Linked DNA regions of Blastochloris tepida. Each later gene encodes a partner of the first gene's protein in a complex. Links are inferred from orthologs where the notes say so. Each region holds a gene or a part of one and is shown on either strand. Other genes may lie near its edges. The genes, in order: secA and secY.

Region 1 (14,801 bases):
GCAGCGGGCGGTCGGCGCGGCGGCGGACGCGGCGCATCAGCACGTCGAAATTGGCCTTGAGCCAGACGGTGAGCGCCCGCTCGCGGATGATGGCGCGGGTCTCGGCGCGCATATAGGCGCCGCCGCCGGTGGCGATCACCTTGGCCTCGCCCTCCAGCAGCCGGCGGATCACCTTGGCCTCGCCGTCGCGGAAGGAAGCCTCGCCGTGGCGCTCGAAGATCTCGGCCACCGTCATGCCGGCGGCCGCCTCGATCTCGGTGTCCGCATCGGCGAAGGGCAGGCCCAGCCGGGCGGCGAGCCGCTTGCCGACGGTCGACTTGCCGGCGCCCATCATGCCGATCAGCACCAGCGAGCGCGTCCCCAGCGCGGCGCGCAACTGCGCGGGACGCTCGTCACTGTCGGTCCTGGCCGGCGCGGTCATGGCAACTCCCCCCGGCCGGTTCTATAGCACGCCGGCCGGCGATGGCAGGGGCGGGCGGTTGCGACGTTCGGCGGGCGGACCGTCCGGCTTGCATGCGGCGGGCGGACGTGATGACCCTGTGCTACGGTTTCCGAAGGATCCCTTCGGGAGTCCGGAAACGGCCTCGCCGAAAATCCTTGTGCGACAATGGGATTTTCGGCGGTCGGACGACGGTTTTCCAGCTCAGGAGGCTGGAAGCCGTCTATAGCCTCCACCGCCAACCAACCGTCGAATCGCCGCCATGCCCACCCTTCTCCGCTTCCTGACCATCCTCGCCATCATCGGCGGGGCGATCTATGGCGGGCTGTTCGCGCTCGCCACCATGGTCGAGCCGACCCAGCGCGAAATGAGTGTCACGGTGTCGCCCGACCGGTTCCACCGGGGCGAGTGAGGTGGCCAGGCGGCCGCCGAAAGCCGCGGAGGCCGCGCCGCCGCGCCCGGCCGGACGGGGGGCGGTGGCGCTGTTCCTCGACATGCAGGCGGCCGAGCGCGGCGCCGCCGGCAACACCATCGCCGCCTATCGGCGCGACCTCGACGACTATGCCGGGTTTCTCGCCGGCCGCCGCCGGCCGGTGGAGCAGGCCGAGACCAACGACATCCGCCGCTACCTCGCCGATCTCGACGACCGCGGCTTCAAGGCCACCACGGTGGCGCGGCGGCTGTCGGCCATCCGCCAGTTCCACCGCTTCCTCTATGCCGAGGGCATCGCCACGGGCGATCCGGCGGCGGTGCTGGAGGGGCCGCGGCGCGGGCGCGGCCTGCCCAAGGTGCTCTCCATCGATCAGGTCGACCGGCTATTGGTGACGGCGCATGCGGCCGCTGCCGACGCCAGCCACGGCGCAGCGATCCAGGTTCGGGCGGCGCGGCTCGCGGCGCTGATCGAGACGCTCTACGCCACCGGCCTGCGCATCTCGGAACTGGTGGCGCTGCCGGCCTCGGCGGCGCGGGCGGCCGAGGCGCTGGTGGTGCGCGGCAAGGGCGGCAAGGAGCGGCTGGTGCCGCTGACCGAGGCCGCCAAGCGGGCGATGGCGCATTATCGCGCCCTGCGCAAGCAGGCCGGCGCGGCGGGCGGCGCCGACAAATGGCTGTTCCCGTCGTTCGGCGAGAGCGGCCACCTCACACGCCAGCACGTGGCGCGCGAGCTGAAGGCGCTCGCCGCCGCCGCCGGGCTCGATCACCGGCTGGTCTCCCCGCACGTGCTGCGCCACGCCTTCGCCAGCCACCTGCTGCAGAATGGTGCCGATCTGCGCACGGTGCAGACGCTGCTCGGCCATGCCGACATCTCGACCACCCAGATCTACACCCACGTGCTCGACGAGCGGCTGGCGGCGATGGTGCGCGATCTTCACCCGTTGGGAGAGGAGTGACGCATGAGCAATTTCAGGATGTGACAGAATGGGCGGATCTTGACTTTCGTCGCATGGCGGAGTGTTGTCCGCCGCCCCGGGTCGGTCCGGGCGATCCTCGCCCCCTGAGATTCGCGATTTCCTTCTGGCGACCAGCCCGATTCCCTCGATGCGCAGCTATCTCGATTTCGAAAAATCCGTCGCCGAGTTTGAAGCCAAGGTCGAGGAGCTGCGGACGCTCGCCGCCTCCGGCCAGGCCGTCACCATCGGCGAGGAGATCGCCAAGCTGGAGGCCAAGGCCAATCAGGCGCTGAAGGACCTCTACGCCAATCTGACGCCCTGGCAGAAGGCGCTGGTGGCCCGCCACCCGCAGCGCCCGCACGTGCGCGACTATATCGGCGGGCTGATCGAGGAATTCACGCCGCTCGCCGGCGACCGCAAGTTCGGCGAGGACGAGGCGATTCTCGGCGGCTTCGGCCGGTTCCGCGGCGAGCCGGTGTGCGTCATCGGCCAGGAGAAGGGCTCCTCGACCGAGGAGCGGCTGAAGCACAATTTCGGCATGGCCCGTCCGGAAGGCTACCGCAAGGCGGTGCGGCTGATGGAGATGGCCGACCGGTTCGGCCTGCCGGTGATCACCCTGGTCGATACGGCGGGCGCCTATCCCGGCATCGGCGCCGAGGAGCGCGGGCAGGCCGAGGCCATCGCCCGCTCGACCGATGCCTGCCTCGCGCTTGGCGTGCCCAATGTCGCGGTGGTGATCGGCGAGGGTGGCTCGGGCGGGGCGATCGCCATCGCCACCGCCAACCGCGTGCTGATGCTGGAGCACGCCATCTATTCGGTGATCTCGCCGGAGGGCGCGGCCTCGATCCTGTGGCGCGATTCCTCGCGTGCCCAGGACGCCGCCACCAGCATGAAGATCACCGCCCAGGACCTCATCAAGTTCGGGGTGATCGACAGGATCGTGCCGGAGCCGCCGGGCGGCGCCCACCGCGACCCGCAGGCGATGCTGGACACGCTCGGCGAGGCGGTCGCCCAGGCGCTGGGCGAGCTGCGGGACCTGTCGCCCACCGAGGTTCGCGAGCAGCGCTACGCCAAGTTCCTGGCTATCGGCCGCACGCTCTGATCCGAAAATCCGGCCGGCGGGACGGCAGATCCACCCGCCGCGGAGCCGATTCCGCACAGGAATTTTCGGGATACGCGTTTCAGCTTATCGCACGCAAGTTGCCGGCAGCCCGGATTGCCGGGCTTTTCGTGATGTTTCAAGGGCTTGGCGTGTCCGGCCGGTTGTGTTCGCGCCACTCGCGTTCCCAGGGGACGGCATAACCCCTGTTAACTTTCTGGCAAGGCAATGGTTCCAACGGTCACGGGATCGCCCCATTCCTCGTCCAAGACCGTTGCGGGTGGTGGCGTCCTTCCGATATCTCCCGGCCTCATGCGATAATTGGACCGTAACCCTAACGTTTTATCCTGGCGGTTCAGATGATCGGCGCCACGTCGTCGAAGCTCTTCACGTCGTCGCAGCTCTTTGGGAAGGGTCTCGCGTTGAACCGTCAGCTCCAGCACCGTTTCGCCACCGCCGCGCTTGTCGCCGGCCTCGCGCTCTCCGTCGCCGGCTGCATCACAAACGAGGCTGCGACCAGGCTGCCGTCGCGCGCCAGCGCCCCGCTCAAGCCGGAGACATTGGCCCTGCTCGAAGAGAAGGGCATGTCGAAATCCAGCCCCATCGTCGTGCGCCTGTTCAAGCAGGAAAGCGAACTGGAGGTCTGGAAGCCGACCCGCGAGGGCCGCTACGAGCTGTTCAAGACCTACCCGATCTGCCGCTGGTCCGGTGAGCTCGGTCCCAAGATCAAGGAAGGGGACCGGCAGGCGCCCGAGGGCTTCTACACCATCGTGCCCGGGCTGATGAACCCGAACTCCAGCTATTACCTTGCCTTCAACACCGGCTTTCCCAACGCCTTCGACCGCGCCCACGGCCGCTCGGGCGGCGACGTGATGGTGCACGGCGACTGCTCGTCGCGCGGCTGCTTCGCCATGACCGACGAGCAGATCGCCGAGATCTATGCGCTGGGGCGCGAGAGCTTCGCCGGCGGCCAGCGCTCGTTCCAGGTCCAGGCCTATCCGTTCCGCATGACGGCGGAGAACCTCGCCAAGCACCGCAACAACCCGCACATGGCGTTCTGGCGGATGCTGAAGGAGGGCAACGACCAGTTCCTGGTGTCGCGTCAGGCGCTCAAGGTCGATGTCTGCGAGAAGAAGTACGTGTTCAACGCCAATCCGACAGCGGGTGGCCGGTTCGATCCTACCGGTCCGTGCCCGGCGTTCGAGGTGCCGAGCGAGATTGCCGCTGCGGCGGCGAAGAAGCGCGCCGCCGACGATGCCAAGGTCGCCGCTCTGCTGGCCGACGGCGTGACGCCGGCCCCGGTCAAGACCGGCACCGATGGCGGCATGCATCCGGTGTTCCTGGCGGCGGTGAAGGGCGTCGGCGATCCGTCGCTCGGCGACATCATCCGCAGCGAGCCGTTCAGCCGCCTGCCCGGCACCGTGCCGGCCCACGCCGTGCCGCCGCGCGAGCCGACCGTGGCCGCAGCCCCGGCGCCCGCCAAGGCGACTGCCGACAAGTCCACCGCTGCCAAGCCGGCCCAGAAACCGGCCACTGCGGTCGCCAGCGCCTCCTCGTCTTCCTCGTCTTCCTCATCGTCGGGCAACTGGTTCACCCGGCTGTTCTCCAGCCGCGAGGACAAGCCGGACCCGGAGATCACGGCCTCGACGCCGGCCAGCCCCGCGCCGTCGCGCACGGCTTCGGCTTCGGCCTCGACGCCGCAGCCGCCGGCCCGCCCGGCCGCCGTGCCGCAGACCGCGACGCCGGCCCAGGCGGCCAAGCCCGCGCCGTCCGGCACGGGAGCCTATGCGCTGGCCTCGACGCCGCGCGAGCGCCCCGGCACCATTCCGGCGGCTCCGGCGCAGACCCAGGCCGCTGCCCCGACAGCCGCGAAGCCGTCGACCTCGGTGTCGGCCTATACCGCGCCGATGCCGGCACCCGGCAGCCTGATCGGTGGTGCCGCGCCGGTGCTGGAAACCGGCGGGTTCTCGCGCTGACCGGTTGGCGGCGGACCGGTCCGCCGCCGCCGTCTCGATCAATTGCCGGTGCCGGTGGCACCGGTGACGAGATTGTCGAAGCAAACGAAATCGCCCGATCCGGCACCGTCGGATCGGGCGATTTCGTTCGGGCTCGGCGGATTTTCTGGTGCAGAGCCGGCTCGGGCTGGCCGAGAGGACTCTATCCCGCCAGCAGCGGGTCCAGCCGGCCGGTCTGCTCCAGCTCATAGAGGTCGTCGCAGCCGCCGACATGGGTGGTGCCGATGAAGATCTGCGGCACGGTCGCAGCACCGCCCGAGCGCGCCAGCATCTCGGCGCGGGCCGCGGCATCGCCGGTGATGTCGATCTCGGTGAAGGCGGCACCCTTGCGGCGCAGCAGGTCCTTGGCGGCGTGGCAGTAGGGGCAGGATGATTTCGAATAGATGACGACAGGCTGCATGCGGTCTCCGGCACAACACTTTCATGCCGGGGCAAAGACTTAGACGGCCGCGCCGGAATCCACAACCCGGGCGAAGACCAGGGCGTCGACGCGCGCCGCCCCGGCCCGCGACAGCGCCCGCGCGCAGGCTTCCAGCGTGGCGCCGGTGGTCAGCACGTCATCGACCAGCACGAGGCGCCGACCCCGCACCTCGCCGGTCGCCAGCGCCGGCACGGCAAACGCGCCCTGGACGTTGCGCGCCCGCTCGGCCCGGCTGAGGCCGATCTGGTGGCCGGTGCGGCGGCGGCGGACCAGGAGGTCGTTGCGCACCGGCCGTCCGGCGATGCGCCCCACCGCGTCGGCCAGCGCCGCCGACTGGTTGAAGCGGCGCTGCCACAGCCGCGTCCAGTGCAGCGGCACCGGCACCAGCGCGTCGGCATCGGCCAGGAGCTCGGCGCCGGCCTGGGCCATCATCCGGCCGAGCGGCCGGGCGAGGTCGGTGCGGTCGCCGAATTTCAGGGCGTGGACCAGCCGGCGGGCGACCTCGTCATAGTGCGCCACCGCCCGCGCCCGGTCATAGGCGGGCGGCTCGGCGATCGCTGCCGGCGACAGCAGACCGGGGCCGAGATCGGCGGGAAACGGCGTGCCGAGCCGCTCGCAGAACGGCCGGCTGATGAATGTCAGGCGCGACCAGCAGGCCGGGCACAGCCCGCCATCGTCGGCCACCGGAGCGCGGCAGGCGATGCAGGTTGGCGGCAGCGCCATGTCGCGCACCAGCCGCAGCGCCGACGCCGCGGCCCGCGCGCCGCGCGCCGCCATCCCCGCCGCCATCCGCAAGGCTGCCGCCATCCTGTCCCTCGCCGGGGAAGCCTATGTTCGCGCGCCCCGGGCGGCAATCGCTTTGCCGAAGCCGCCCAGCGGCCTACATGGAGGCAAAGGAACCGCCATGGCCGCCCCCCTCCTGTTCGACCGCGCCGCTCTCCGCCGCCGCCGCGCCCGCGCCCTGGCGATGGGGCCGGCCGACTTCCTGCTCGACATGGCGGCCGAGGATCTGGCCGACCGGCTGGCGGCGGTGGCGCGGCACTTTTCGGTGGCTGCCGACATTGGCACGCCGAGCGAGGCGGCGGTGCGGGCGCTCAGGGCGCGCGGGCAAGTCGAGGCGCTGTCGCATATCGACCTCCTGGCCGGCGGCGACGGCCTGCCGGACGGCGATCCGCTGCCGTTCGCGCCGGCCTCGCTCGACCTCGCGGTTTCGGTGCTGGCGCTGCAGTTCGTCAACGACCTGCCCGGCCTGCTGGTGCAGGTGCGGCGGGCGCTGAAGCCGGACGGCCTGTTCCTGGCGGCGCTGGTCGGCGGCGACAGCCTGTCCGAGCTTCGCCAGGCCTTCATGGCGGCGGAGGCGGAAACGGCCGGCGGCGCCTCGCCGCGGGTGGCGCCGTTCGCCGGGGTGCGCGAGATGGGAGCGCTGCTGCAGCGGGCGGGGTTCGCGCTGCCGGTCGCCGATGTCGACCGCCTCACGGTGCGCTACGCCGATCCGCTGGCGCTGATGGCCGAGCTGCGGCGCATGGGCGCCGCCAATCCGCTGGCCGAGCGCCGCCGGGCGCCGCTGCGGCGGGAGACGCTGGCGCGAGCGGTGGAAATCTATGCCGAGCGCTTCGCCGATCCCGACGGGCGCGTGCGCGCAACCTTCGACATCGTGTGGATCTCGGGCTGGGCGCCGCACGAGAGCCAGCAGCAGCCGCTCAAGCCCGGCTCGGCCCGGATGCGGCTGGCCGATGCCCTGGCCCAGGGCCGCGAGACGAAACCCGGACCCGGCTGATCGCTTCGGCCTCTTCTTCTCTCTCCCGCAAGGGGAGAGGGAAAGAGGGCGGCTCCCGGCCAGCAGTTGTTCCGAGGTGATCAGCCGGAGCCGGAATCACAGCAGCTTGCGCATTGAGGGGGCGTGGTGGAGGTTGAAGCCCAGCGCCTTGTAGAACGGCACCGCCTCGGCCCGGGCGTCGAGGAACACCGCGCCCATGCCGCGGGCCTGCGCGTCCTGCTCGACATGATCCATCAGCAGGCGGCCGACATCGGCGCGGCGCTCCTCGTCGGCGACGACGAGGTCGTCGACATGAAGGTGGGGGCCGCGCGCCAGCGTGTGCACCGGCCGCATCCCCAGCACGCCGAGCAGACGCCCGTCGGCGAACGCGCCGACGAGCTGGTAGCCCGAATAGGCCTGCCGCTCGACGCGTTCGAGAAACTCCTCGGCCGTCAGGTGGGTGCGCAACGCCGCCATCACCGGAAACGCTGCACGCCACTCCGCCGGCTCCAGCTTGCGGACCGTGATCTGATCGTCGGTCACTTCGCCCGTCCTGACCATAGTTTCCTGCCCCAACTCGACTCCGGTGCCGGCACCGGCCGCCTGGGCCTGTCCCGCCTCGGCGACCGTGTCCGGTCTGGGCACAGAGAGTAGCTCAGTGGGGAAATGCCGCTACGATCTTCTCAAAATAATTGATCAGGATCCCCTGGCCGATGAGGTAGGCCGGACCGGCGATCATGATGGAGAGGAATCCGGCGATCATGGTGTATTCGATCGCGGTCGCGGCGCCTTCGTCCCGTCGCAGGCGGTCCGCGGTGGCGATCACCTCAAGGAGCCGGCGCATGGCACACCTCACAACAGGTCGATGAGCATCGGGACCAGTGGCACGTCGGCCGGCGGCATCGGATAGTCGCGCAGCCGGTTCGGCCGCACCCAGGCGAGCTTCTGGCCTTCGCAGGCGGTCGGCCGGCCGTCCCAGCGGCGGCAGACATAGAGCGGCATCAGCAGGTGGAAGTCGCCATAGTCGTGGCTGGCGAAGGTCAGCGGCGCGAGGCAGGCTTCCTTGACATCGATCGCCAGTTCCTCGCGCAGCTCGCGCACCAGCGTCGCCTCCGGCCGCTCGCCGGCCTCGACCTTTCCGCCCGGGAATTCCCAAAGACCGGCCATCGCTTTTCCCGCCGGCCGCTCCGCCAGCAGCACCCGCCCGTCGGCATCGACGAGGGCGACGGCTGCCACCAGCACGAGGGGCACGCGCACAGTTTCGGAAGCCACTCTTACCCCTCCGGGATTAAGACAAGGTTCCAAATCGCGCGAAAACCCGGCCGATTACGACCTGTAATCGCCATTGATCGCCACATACTCCTTGGTCAGGTCGCAGGTCCACACCGTGTCGGACGCCTCGCCCAGCGCGAGATCGACCTTCAGCTCGATCTCGTCGCGGCGCATGTAGGCGGATGCCGCGGCCTCGTCGTAATCGGGATCGCGCGCGCCCCGGAAGGCGACGCGGATGTCGCCGAACCAGATCGCCAGCCGGTCGCGCTCGGCCGGCTCGCCGGCCTTGCCCACTGCCATCACCACCCGGCCCCAATTGGCGTCCTCGCCGGCGATCGCCGTCTTCACCAGCGGCGAATTGGCGATCGACATGGCGATGCGCCGCGCCGAGCGCTTGGAGGTGGCGCCGGTGACGTTGATGGTGACGAACTTGCGCGCACCCTCGCCGTCGCGCGCCACCTGCCGGGCGAGGTCGCCCATCAGGTCGAACAGCGCAGCGCGGAACTCGGCCAGCCGCTTGTCGCGGGATTCCTCGATCACCGGCGCGCCGCGCGCCGCCGCAGCCCCGGTGGCGAACATCAGCAGCGTGTCGGAGGTCGAGGTGTCGCCGTCGATGGTGAGGGCGTTGAAGGTGTCGATCACCCCGCGGTCGAGCAGGCCCTGCAGCACGGGTGCCGCGATCGGCGCGTCGGTCACCACGAAGGACAGCATCGTCGCCATGTCGGGCGCAATCATGCCGGCGCCCTTGGCGATGCCGACCAGCGTCACCGGCACGCCGCCGAGATCGACGGTGCGCGTCGCCACCTTGGGGAAGGTGTCGGTGGTCATGATGGCCTTGGCGGCATCGAGCCACGGCCCGTCGGCGGCGCGCGCGGCGCAGTCGGTCAGCACGCCCTCGAACTTCGAGGCGTCGAGCGGCTCGCCGATCACCCCGGTCGAGGCCAGGAACACCTCGCGCGGCTTGCAGCCGGCGGCTTCGGCGGCAAGCTCGGCGGTGCGCTTGACGGCGGCCCGCCCGGCCTTGCCGGTGAAGGCGTTGGCATTGCCGGAATTGACGACGAGGGCGCGCGCCCTGCCGGCGGCGAGCTTGGCCTCGCACCATTCGACCGGCGCCGACGGGCACTTCGAGCGCGTGAACACGCCCGCGACCGTGGTGCCGCGCTCGAACAGCATCAGCAGCACGTCGGTGCGGTTGCGATAGCGGATGCCGGCTTCGGCGGTGGCGAAGCGAACGCCCGCGACCGGCGGCAGGTCGGGAAACGTCTTGGGAGCAAGGGGGGAGACGGTTTGGGACATGGCGGCCTCGTGAACGAGGCCGTCCTTTGCCCGACCCACCGGCGGCGCGCAAGACCGGCGTGGCCGGCTGGGCCCGGCGCAACCCCAAACGCGACGCGCCGGACACCCGATCCGCAGACGGGTCACCGGCGCGCGGCAGGGAGGCTCCGGCCCGCCGGGCCGGAGCGCGTGATCACTTCTTGTCGGCGGGGGCGGGCGCCGGGGCGGGGGCGCCGATGCGCTCGATCTTGGCAGCCTCGCGCAGCTTCAGCACCAGATCGCTCTGCGCCTTGTGCTCGACGAACTGCTCGATCTGGCTCTTGACCTCCTCGAACTTCGGCGGCTGGCGCGGACGGATGTCCTCGATCTTGATGACATGCCAGCCGAACTGGGTCTTGACCGGATCGGCGATCTCGCCCTTGGCGGTCTTGAAGGCGACCACGGCGAATTCGGGCACCATCTGGTCCTTGGTGAAATAGCCGAGGTCGCCGCCATCGGCCGAGCCGGCATCCTTCGAGTTCTTCTTGGCCAGATCGGCGAAGTCGGCGCCGCCGCGGGCCTGCTTCACCAGTTCCTTGGCCTTGTCCTCGGTTTCGACCAGGATGTGGCGGGCGCGCACTTCCTGGTCCTTGGCGAGCGTCTTGGTGGTCTCGTCGTAGATCTTCTGCAGGTCGGCCTGGGCCAGCGCATCCTTGGCGGTCTTTTCCATCAGCGCTTCCATCAGGACGCGCTGGCGGGCGTGGGCCATCTTCTTCTTGAAATCGGGCGTGTCCTGCAGCTTCTGGGCCTCGGCCGCCTTGGCCAGCAGGACGATGTCGGCGGCATAGTTGACGAGCGCCTCGCGGCGCTGCTCGGGCGTCGCCGCCGGCAGGTTGGCGCCGATGGCCTCGTCGATCAAATTCAGGTCGCTTTCGAAAATCTCGGTGCCATCGACCTTGGCGACGACGGCATCGGCCAAGGCCGCGCGCGGCGCCCCGAAGGCGGCAGCCATCAAGGCGGCGGCCAAGACCAAGCGGGCCGGCAGCAAAGCGGTTCGACGGGCGGAATTATCGATCATTGCATCATCCTTTGAGGAAAGCGCGGCGGATGCATGCGCCGATCCGCGGCGATTGACAAGGCGAAAGCCCGTCCATATCTCCCAAACGCTCATCGTGCGCGCAGCGTATCTGGCGCGAACGTGACCCGGGCGCGGAAAATGCTCAGAATTGCCCGGTTTTCGCCCCTTTGTCGCGCCACCGACGGCCCGTTCGGCCGGCGCGTTGCCGGCGCAGCGGTTCAAGCTCAGCGGTTCGCGTGCGGCGACCCTGCGACGATTGGCCAGCACCCAAGGTGATCTTCCATGTTCGGCGCCCTTGCAACCAAGCTGTTCGGCTCGTCCAACGACCGGAAGGTAAAGACCTATCGGCCCCGGGTGGCGGCCATCAACGATCTGGAGCCGGCCTTCGCCAAGCTCTCCGATGACGCGCTGCGCGCCAAGACGGACGAGTTCCGCACCCGGGTCGCCGGCGGCACCGAGCTGGACGAGCTGCTGCCCGAAGCCTTCGCCGCGGTGCGCGAGGCCGCCAAGCGCACGCTCGGCCAGCGCCATTTCGACGTGCAGCTGATCGGCGGCATGGTGCTGCACGAGGGCAAGATCGCCGAGATGAAGACCGGCGAAGGCAAGACGCTGGTCGCCACCCTGCCGGTCTATCTCAATGCGCTCGCCGGAAAGGGCGTCCATGTCGTCACGGTCAACGACTATCTCGCCCGCCGCGACGCCGAGTGGATGGGCCAGATCTACCGGTTCCTCGGCCTCACCGTCGGCGTGATCGTCCACGGCCTCGACGATGACGAGCGGCGCGAGGCCTATGCCTGCGACGTCACCTACGGCACCAACAACGAGCTTGGCTTCGACTATCTGCGCGACAATATGAAATACGACATGTCGCAGATGGTCCAGCGCGGCCATGTCTATGGTATCGTCGACGAAGTCGACTCGATCCTGATCGACGAGGCGCGCACGCCGCTGATCATCTCCGGCCCGCTCGATGATCGTTCCGAATTCTACAACACCATCGATACCTTCATTCCGCGCCTCGTCAAGGAAGACTTCGAGCTGGACGAGAAGCAGCGCACGGTGGTGATGACCGAGGCCGGCACCGAGAAGATGGAGCAGATGCTGCGCGAAGCCGGCCTGCTCAAAACCGACGACATGTACGATGTCGAGAACGTCTCGGTGGTCCACCACGTCAACCAGGCGCTGCGCGCCCACAAGCTGTTCACCCGCGACAAGGACTATATCGTCCGCAATGGCGAGGTGGTGATCATCGACGAGTTCACCGGCCGCATGATGCCGGGCCGCCGCTTCTCGGAAGGGCTGCATCAGGCGCTGGAGGCCAAGGAGCACGTCCAGATCCAGCCGGAGAACCAGACGCTGGCCTCGATCACCTTCCAGAACTATTTCCGCATGTACGGCAAGCTCGCCGGCATGACCGGCACGGCGCTCACCGAGGCCGACGAGTTCCTGGACATCTACGGCCTCGAAGTGATCGAGGTGCCGACCAACATGCCGGTGACGCGCCGCGACGAGGACGACGAGGTCTACCGCACCGCGCCCGAGAAGTACCGCGCCATCATCGAGCTGCTGAAGGAGTGCAAGACCAAGGGCCAGCCGGTGCTGGTCGGCACCACCTCGATCGAGAAGTCGGAGCTGCTGGCCGACCTCCTGAAGAAGGAGGGCTTCGTCCAGAAGGACTTTTCCGATCCCACCGCGTTCGCTGGGCTGTTCGACGAGGAGCACGCCACCACCGACAAGGTGTTCGCGGTGCTCAACGCCCGCTATCACGAGCAGGAGGCGCAGATCGTCTCCCAGGCCGGCGCGGCCGGCGCCATCACCATCGCCACCAACATGGCCGGCCGCGGCACCGACATCCAGCTCGGCGGCAATCCCGACATGCGCATCAAGGCCGAACTGGCCGGGATCGAGCCCGGGCCGGAGTTCGACCGCCGCGCCGCCGAGATCCGCGCCCAGTGCGCGCGCATGAAGGAGCGGGCGCTGAAGGCGGGCGGCCTGTTCGTGCTCGGCACCGAGCGCCACGAGAGCCGGCGCATCGACAACCAGCTGCGCGGCCGCTCCGGCCGCCAGGGCGACCCCGGCCGCTCCAAGTTCTTCCTGTCGCTGGACGACGACCTGATGCGCATCTTCGGGTCGGACCGGCTCGACGGCATGCTGCAGAAGCTCGGCCTCAAGGAGGGCGAGGCGATCGTCCACCCCTGGATCAACAAGGCGCTGGAAAAGGCGCAAGGGAAGGTCGAGGCACGCAACTTCGACGCGCGCAAGAACATCCTGAAATACGACGACGTGATGAACGACCAGCGCAAGGTGGTGTTCAGCCAGCGCATCGAGCTGATGCGGGACGAGAACGTCGCCGAGACGGTCAAGGAGATGCGCCACGCGGTGATCGACGAGCTCGTCGCCAAGCACATCCCGGCCAATGCCTATCCCGAGCAGTGGGACGTCAAGGGCCTGCACGAGGCGGTGGCCGGCGTCCTGGCGCTCGACCTGCCGGTCGAGGACTGGGCCAAGGAGGAGGGCATCGCCGACCAGGAGGTGCGCGAGCGCCTGTTCAAGGCCGCCGACGAGGTGATGGCCAAGAAGCTCGATGCCTACGGCCCCGAGGTCATGACCTATGTCGAAAAGAGCATCCTGCTGCAGGCGCTCGATCATTTCTGGCGCGAGCACCTCGTTACGCTCGACCATCTGCGTCAGGTGATCGGCCTGCGCGGCTATGGCCAGCGCGACCCGCTCAACGAGTACAAGTCCGAGGCCTTCAACCTCTTCCAGGGCCTGCTCGACCGGCTGCGCGAGGCGGTCACCGCCCAGCTGATGCGGGTGGAGATCATGACCCAGCCGATGCAGCCCGAGCTGCCGGAGATGGTCGCCCACCATATCGACCCGACGACCGGGCTCGACGAGCTTGCCGCCGACGCCGACCCGATCGCCCAGGCCGGGCGGATGCTCGGCGTCTCGGCGCAGGAGAGCGGCGCCGACGTGGCGGTGGTCGAGCGCGACCCGGCCGATCCCTCGACCTGGGGCAAGGTCGGCCGCAACGAGCCCTGCCCGTGCGGCTCGGGCAAGAAGTTCAAGCACTGCCACGGCCGGCTGGCCTGATCCGGCTTCCGGTCGATCCGTCCTCGACAGCTGACGTGAACCTGCCGAAAACCCCTGATACGGTTTCCGGTTGATCCCTTCGGGATACCGGAAACGATCTCGCCAAAAAATCCTTGATCTGGAAGGGATTTTTCGGCGAACGGCATACGGTTCTCCGGCTTGATCAGCCGGAAACCGCATGAGAGGAAAGGGGTTTTCGGCCGGCCCGGCCGCAGGCTGCCCGTGTTCGCAGCGAAGCGCACAGGCGCGCCCAGCTGGACGGGCGTTTCGGCCGGTTTCGGCCGGTTGTGGACGGGCCGGTCGGCAAGACGGCAAGATGACGATACGATGATCGGCCAATCATCGTATGTTCATCGGGCGCGGCCTGCCGTCTGCGCCGCAACACGACGAGTTTCGCCATGACCATCAGTTCCGGTTCGCCTGCCACGTTCCGCGTCGCGCTCGCCCAGATGCGCACCGGCCGCTCGGTCGCGGCCAATATCGACGCGGCGGCGGCCCTGGTGCGCGAGGCCAAGGCGGCGGGCGCCGACTATGTGATGACGCCGGAAATGACCTCGCTGATGGAGGACGACCGGGCGCGGCTGTTCGACACCGTGGTCGATGAGGCCGACGATTCGGCGCTGGCCGACCTCCGGGCGCTGGCGCGCACCTTCGGCCTGTGGCTGCACATCGGCTCGCTGGCGGTGAAGGTGTCGCCGGAACGGGCGGCCAACCGCTCCTTCGTCATCGCCCCCACCGGCGACATCGCCGCCCGCTACGACAAGATCCACATGTTCGACGTCGATCTCGCCGGCGGCGAGAGCTACCGCGAATCGGAGTCGTTCGTGGCGGGCGACGCGGCGGTGCTGGCCGATCTGCCGTGGGGGCGGATCGGACTGTCGATCTGCTACGATTTGCGGTTCCCGGCGCTCTACCGGGCGCTGGCCGAGGCCGGGGCGTCGTTCCTGGCGGTGCCGGCGGCCTTCACCCGCCAGACCGGCGAGGCG
Region 2 (3,910 bases), 1.9 Mb from region 1 along the record:
TTCTTCAGCGGATGTTGCGCTGAAATGACAATTGGGAGCGACCGGTCCGGCTGAGCCGGGTTGGGGACCGCTCGGGACGAACGGAGCCGCAAATGGCCAACCCCGCGGAGAACACCGTCACGGTCGAGCAGACCGGCAGCCCGATCCGGCGCCGGCAGGATCAGCGCGCCACGCTGATCGGCCTCGGCCTCAACAAGATCGGGCGCCGCCGCACGTTGCCGGATACTCCGTCCGTGCGTGGCATGATCGACAAGGTCGCGCACCTCGTGCGCGTGGTTAAGGGCGCTTGAGAGGCGCGCGCGCGGAGATCAAGCGATGAAACTCAACGAGATCAAGGACAATGCCGGCGCGCGCAAGTCGCGTCTGCGGGTGGGCCGCGGCATCGGCTCCGGCATGGGCAAGACCGGCGGTCGCGGCGGCAAGGGCCAGACCGCGCGTTCGGGCGTGCGCATCAAGGGCTTCGAGGGCGGCCAGATGCCGCTGCACCGGCGCCTGCCGAAGCGCGGCTTCAACAACATTTTCCGTCTCGACTACAACGAGCTGACGCTGGAGCGGCTGCAGCGGGCGCTGACGGCCGGCAAGCTCGACACGTCGAAGCCTGTGACGGTCGCCGAGCTGGTCGAGGCCGGCGTGCTGCGCCGTGCCAAGGATGGCGTTCGGCTGCTCGCCACCGGCGAGCTGACCGCCAAGGTCGACCTCGTGGTCAATCACGCCACCACGGCGGCGCGCGCGGCCGTCGAGGCGCAGGGCGGCTCGGTCACGCTGATCGAGAAGCCGGCCGCCGTGGCGGAGACGGCTTGAGCTCCCGGCTTGCGGACCTCATCTGAAGCGAGCAGAGAGAGCAGGAGCGCGGGTCATGGTGTCGGCGGCTGAACAGCTCGCAGCGAACTTGAATTTCTCGGCTCTCGGCAAGGCCGAGGAGCTCAAGCGGCGCATCTGGTTCACGCTCGCCGCACTGGTGGTGTACCGGCTCGGAACCCACATTCCGCTGCCGGGCATCGACCCGCAGGCCCTGGCTGACCTGTTCAAGCAGCAGCAGGGCGGCATTCTCGGCATGTTCAACATGTTTGCGGGCGGCGCGGTGGGCCGAATGGCCATCTTCGCCCTCAACATCATGCCGTACATCTCGGCCTCGATCATCATCCAGCTTCTGACCTCGGTGTCGCCGACGCTGGAGGCGATCAAGAAGGAAGGCGAGCAGGGCCGGAAGCAGCTCAACCAGTACACGCGCTATCTCACCGTCGTGCTGGCCGGTTTCCAGGCCTGGGGCATCGCGCTCGGCTTGCAGAGTTCGGGCAATGTGGTGTCGCAGCCCGGCATGTTCTTTTTGATCTCGACCACGATCACGCTGGTCGGCGCCACCATGTTCCTGCTGTGGCTCGGCGAGCAGATCACCGCGCGCGGCGTCGGCAATGGGGTGTCGCTGATCATCTTCGCCGGCATCGTCGCGGAGCTGCCGGCGGGCATCGCCAGCACCCTCGAACTCGGCCGCCAGGGCGCGATCTCCACCGCGCTGATCCTGATCATCCTGGCGATGGCTGCGGTCGTGGTCGCCTTCGTGGTGTTCATGGAGCGCGCGCAGCGCCGGCTGCTGATCCAGTACCCGAAGCGTCAGGTCGGCAACCGCATGTTCGAGGGCCAGTCCTCGCACCTGCCGCTGAAGCTGAACACGGCCGGCGTCATTCCGCCGATCTTCGCCTCCTCGCTGCTGCTGCTGCCGGTGACGGCGGCCAATTTCAGCGCCGGGCAGAGCGGCGGCTGGCTGACCACCGTCACGTCGCTGCTCGGCCACGGACAGCCGCTGTTCATGGTGCTCTATGTGGCGATGATCGTGTTCTTCACGTTCTTCTACACGGCCATCGTGTTCAATCCGCAGGAGACAGCCGACAATCTCAAGAAGTATGGCGGCTTCATCCCCGGCATCCGCCCGGGCGAGCGGACGGCGGAATACATCGACTATGTGCTGACGCGGATCACCGTGGTGGGCGCGATCTATATCGCCCTGGTGTGCGTGATCCCGGAAATCCTGGTCTCCTACGCCGCGGTTCCCTTCTATCTCGGGGGAACGTCGCTCCTGATCGTGGTCAGCGTGACCATGGACACGGTCTCCCAGGTTCAGGGCCACCTCTATGCCCACCAATACGGAGACCTCATCAAGAAAGCGAACCTGAAGGGGAGACGTCGATGAGGCTGGTGCTGTTGGGACCGCCGGGGGCGGGCAAGGGCACGCAAGCGCAGCGCCTGACGGCACGCCACGGCATCGTTCAGTTGTCGACGGGGGACATGCTGCGGGCCGCGGTGGCGGCGGGCACGCCGGTCGGCCTGAAGGCCAAGGACATCATGGCCCGCGGCGAGCTGGTCCCGGACGAGGTGGTGGTGGCCATCGTCGCCGACCGGATCGACCAGGACGACTGCAGGAACGGCTTCGTGCTCGACGGCTTTCCGCGCACCCCCGGCCAGGCCGAGGCGCTGGGCCGGATGCTGGCGGAGAAGGGGCTGAAGCTCGACGGCGTGGTCGAGCTGGTCGTCGACCACTCGGCCCTGGTGAAGCGAATCGAGACTCGCGTCGCCGAGATGACGGCGCGCGGCGAAGCGGTTCGCGCCGACGACAATCCGGAGGCGCTGAAGCAGCGGCTGAGCGCCTACACGGCCCAGACCGCGCCGCTGTCGGACTACTACCGCACGAAGGGTCTCCTCAAGGAGGTCGACGGCATGAAGACCATCGACGAGGTGACCGAAGCGATCGGCCAGGTTCTCGGCGCGGTCGCCGCAAGAGGTTGACGGACCTCGCAACTGACAGTATGACCCGGCACAGCATTTGGACGGCGCCGGGTCTTCCGAGGAGGGCCGGGTGCCGCGTACCCGTTTCGCCGGTCCTCTTCGGGCGCACGACACCCAGAAGACCGGCCGCCATGAGATCAGCGGCTCGGTTGCCGCAGGAGAAGAACCGTGGCCCGCATCGCAGGCGTCAATATTCCGACCAACAAGCGCGTCGTCATCGCGCTGCAGTACATTCACGGCATCGGGCCCAGGAAGGCGCAGGAGATCACCGAGAAGGTCGGCATTCCGGCCGAGCGTCGGGTGAACCAGCTCACCGACCAGGAAGTGCTGCAGATTCGCGAAACCATCGATCGTGACTATATGGTCGAGGGTGATCTGCGCCGTGACGTGCAGCTCAACATCAAGCGGCTGATGGATCTCGGCTGCTATCGCGGCCTGCGCCATCGCCGCGGCCTGCCGGTGCGCGGCCAGCGCACCCACACCAATGCCCGCACCCGCAAGGGTCCGGCCAAGCCGATCGCCGGCAAGAAGAAGTGATGCGGGGTCCGGCCCGCAGGGCCGGAGCGCCACATCACAGCCGCCGGAAATCGCGGCAGCGCGGGGTTTCGGCGGGACCGTTTCCGGTGTCCCTTCGCGATTCGCCGGAAACCATCTGATCTCTGCCGCGGCGGTGTCCGCGGCAGCGGTGTTCCCCGGGCGGGCGTCGCTGCGCCCGGGAGGCGAGGGGGCCGCAGTCGGCGCCTCGTCGGAACGTATCGCAATGTATCGACCGGTCCGTGCCGGTCGAGGATGACCTCAATCCCGAGCGCCTGGCACGACGGGCGCGCCTGAAGGATCAAGACCATGGCCAAGGAAGCCACCGGCCGCGTCCGCCGTCGCGAACGCAAGAACATCGCCTCCGGCGTCGCGCACGTGAACGCCTCGTTCAACAACACGATGATCACCATCACCGATGCGCAGGGCAACACGATTGCCTGGTCGTCGGCCGGCCAGATGGGATTCAAGGGCTCGCGCAAGTCGACCCCGTACGCCGCCCAGGTCGCGGCCGAGGATTGTGCCCGCAAGGCGGCCGAGCACGGCATGCGCACGCTGGAAGTCGAGGTGGCGGGGCCGGGTTCGGGCCGCGAAT

Evidence for each region.
Region 2: the proteins of secA (region 1) and secY are in contact, whole or in part, in a crystal structure (PDB 3DIN), measured with the Thermotoga maritima proteins. The link is inferred for Blastochloris tepida from one-to-one orthologs. Residues at the interface, in WP_004082002.1 of Thermotoga maritima: Glu261, Ala262, Arg263, Lys300, Ala301, Arg302, Thr303, Ile304, Ile305, Leu323, Tyr324, Asp325, Pro326, Val329, Ser330, Tyr333, Ile336, Lys340, Phe345, Val349, Glu363, Phe364, Tyr374, Ser375, Gly376, Gly377, Glu393, Ile395, Thr482, Ser483; in WP_004081795.1 of Thermotoga maritima: Glu108, Gly109, Glu110, Glu111, Ala236, Glu237, Arg238, Arg239, Ile240, Thr241, Ile242, Gln243, Tyr244, Ala245, Arg246, Arg247, Val248, Thr249, Gly250, Arg251, Arg252, Val253, Tyr254, Gly256, Ala257, Ser258, Thr259, Tyr260, Leu261, Pro262.

The regions. Positions count from the first base shown.
Region 1 is NZ_AP018907.1:856-15,656, forward strand. Bases 10,667-14,015 are described here. They hold secA (preprotein translocase subunit SecA), read left to right. Parts: upstream 10,667-11,004; coding sequence 11,005-13,815; downstream 13,816-14,015. Other genes in these bases: BLTE_RS00070 (peptidylprolyl isomerase), read right to left, coding at 10,667-10,722. Outside these bases: BLTE_RS00010 (shikimate kinase), read right to left, coding at 1-421; BLTE_RS00015 (histidine kinase), read left to right, coding at 702-851; BLTE_RS00020 (tyrosine recombinase), read left to right, coding at 934-1,827; BLTE_RS00025 (acetyl-CoA carboxylase carboxyltransferase subunit alpha), read left to right, coding at 1,976-2,929; BLTE_RS00030 (L,D-transpeptidase family protein), read left to right, coding at 3,349-4,902; grxC (glutaredoxin 3), read right to left, coding at 5,084-5,341; BLTE_RS00040 (ComF family protein), read right to left, coding at 5,381-6,139; BLTE_RS00045 (methyltransferase domain-containing protein), read left to right, coding at 6,267-7,139; BLTE_RS00050 (GNAT family N-acetyltransferase), read right to left, coding at 7,236-7,661; BLTE_RS00055 (Flp family type IVb pilin), read right to left, coding at 7,774-7,962; BLTE_RS00060 ((deoxy)nucleoside triphosphate pyrophosphohydrolase), read right to left, coding at 7,971-8,390; bifunctional glutamate N-acetyltransferase/amino-acid acetyltransferase ArgJ, read right to left, coding at 8,445-9,686; more of BLTE_RS00070, read right to left, coding at 9,859-10,666; BLTE_RS00080 (carbon-nitrogen hydrolase family protein), read left to right, coding at 14,214-14,801. UniProt on the Escherichia coli protein: Required for protein export, interacts with the SecYEG preprotein conducting channel.
Region 2 is NZ_AP018907.1:1,904,268-1,908,177, reverse strand. The notes cover bases 224-3,022. They hold secY (preprotein translocase subunit SecY), read left to right. Parts: upstream 224-856; coding sequence 857-2,188; downstream 2,189-3,022. Other genes in these bases: rpsM (30S ribosomal protein S13), read left to right, coding at 2,950-3,022; rplO (50S ribosomal protein L15), read left to right, coding at 316-801; rpmD (50S ribosomal protein L30), read left to right, coding at 224-290. Outside these bases: more of rpmD, read left to right, coding at 93-223; more of rpsM, read left to right, coding at 3,023-3,318; rpsK (30S ribosomal protein S11), read left to right, coding at 3,625-3,910. UniProt on the Escherichia coli protein: The central subunit of the protein translocation channel SecYEG. Consists of two halves formed by TMs 1-5 and 6-10.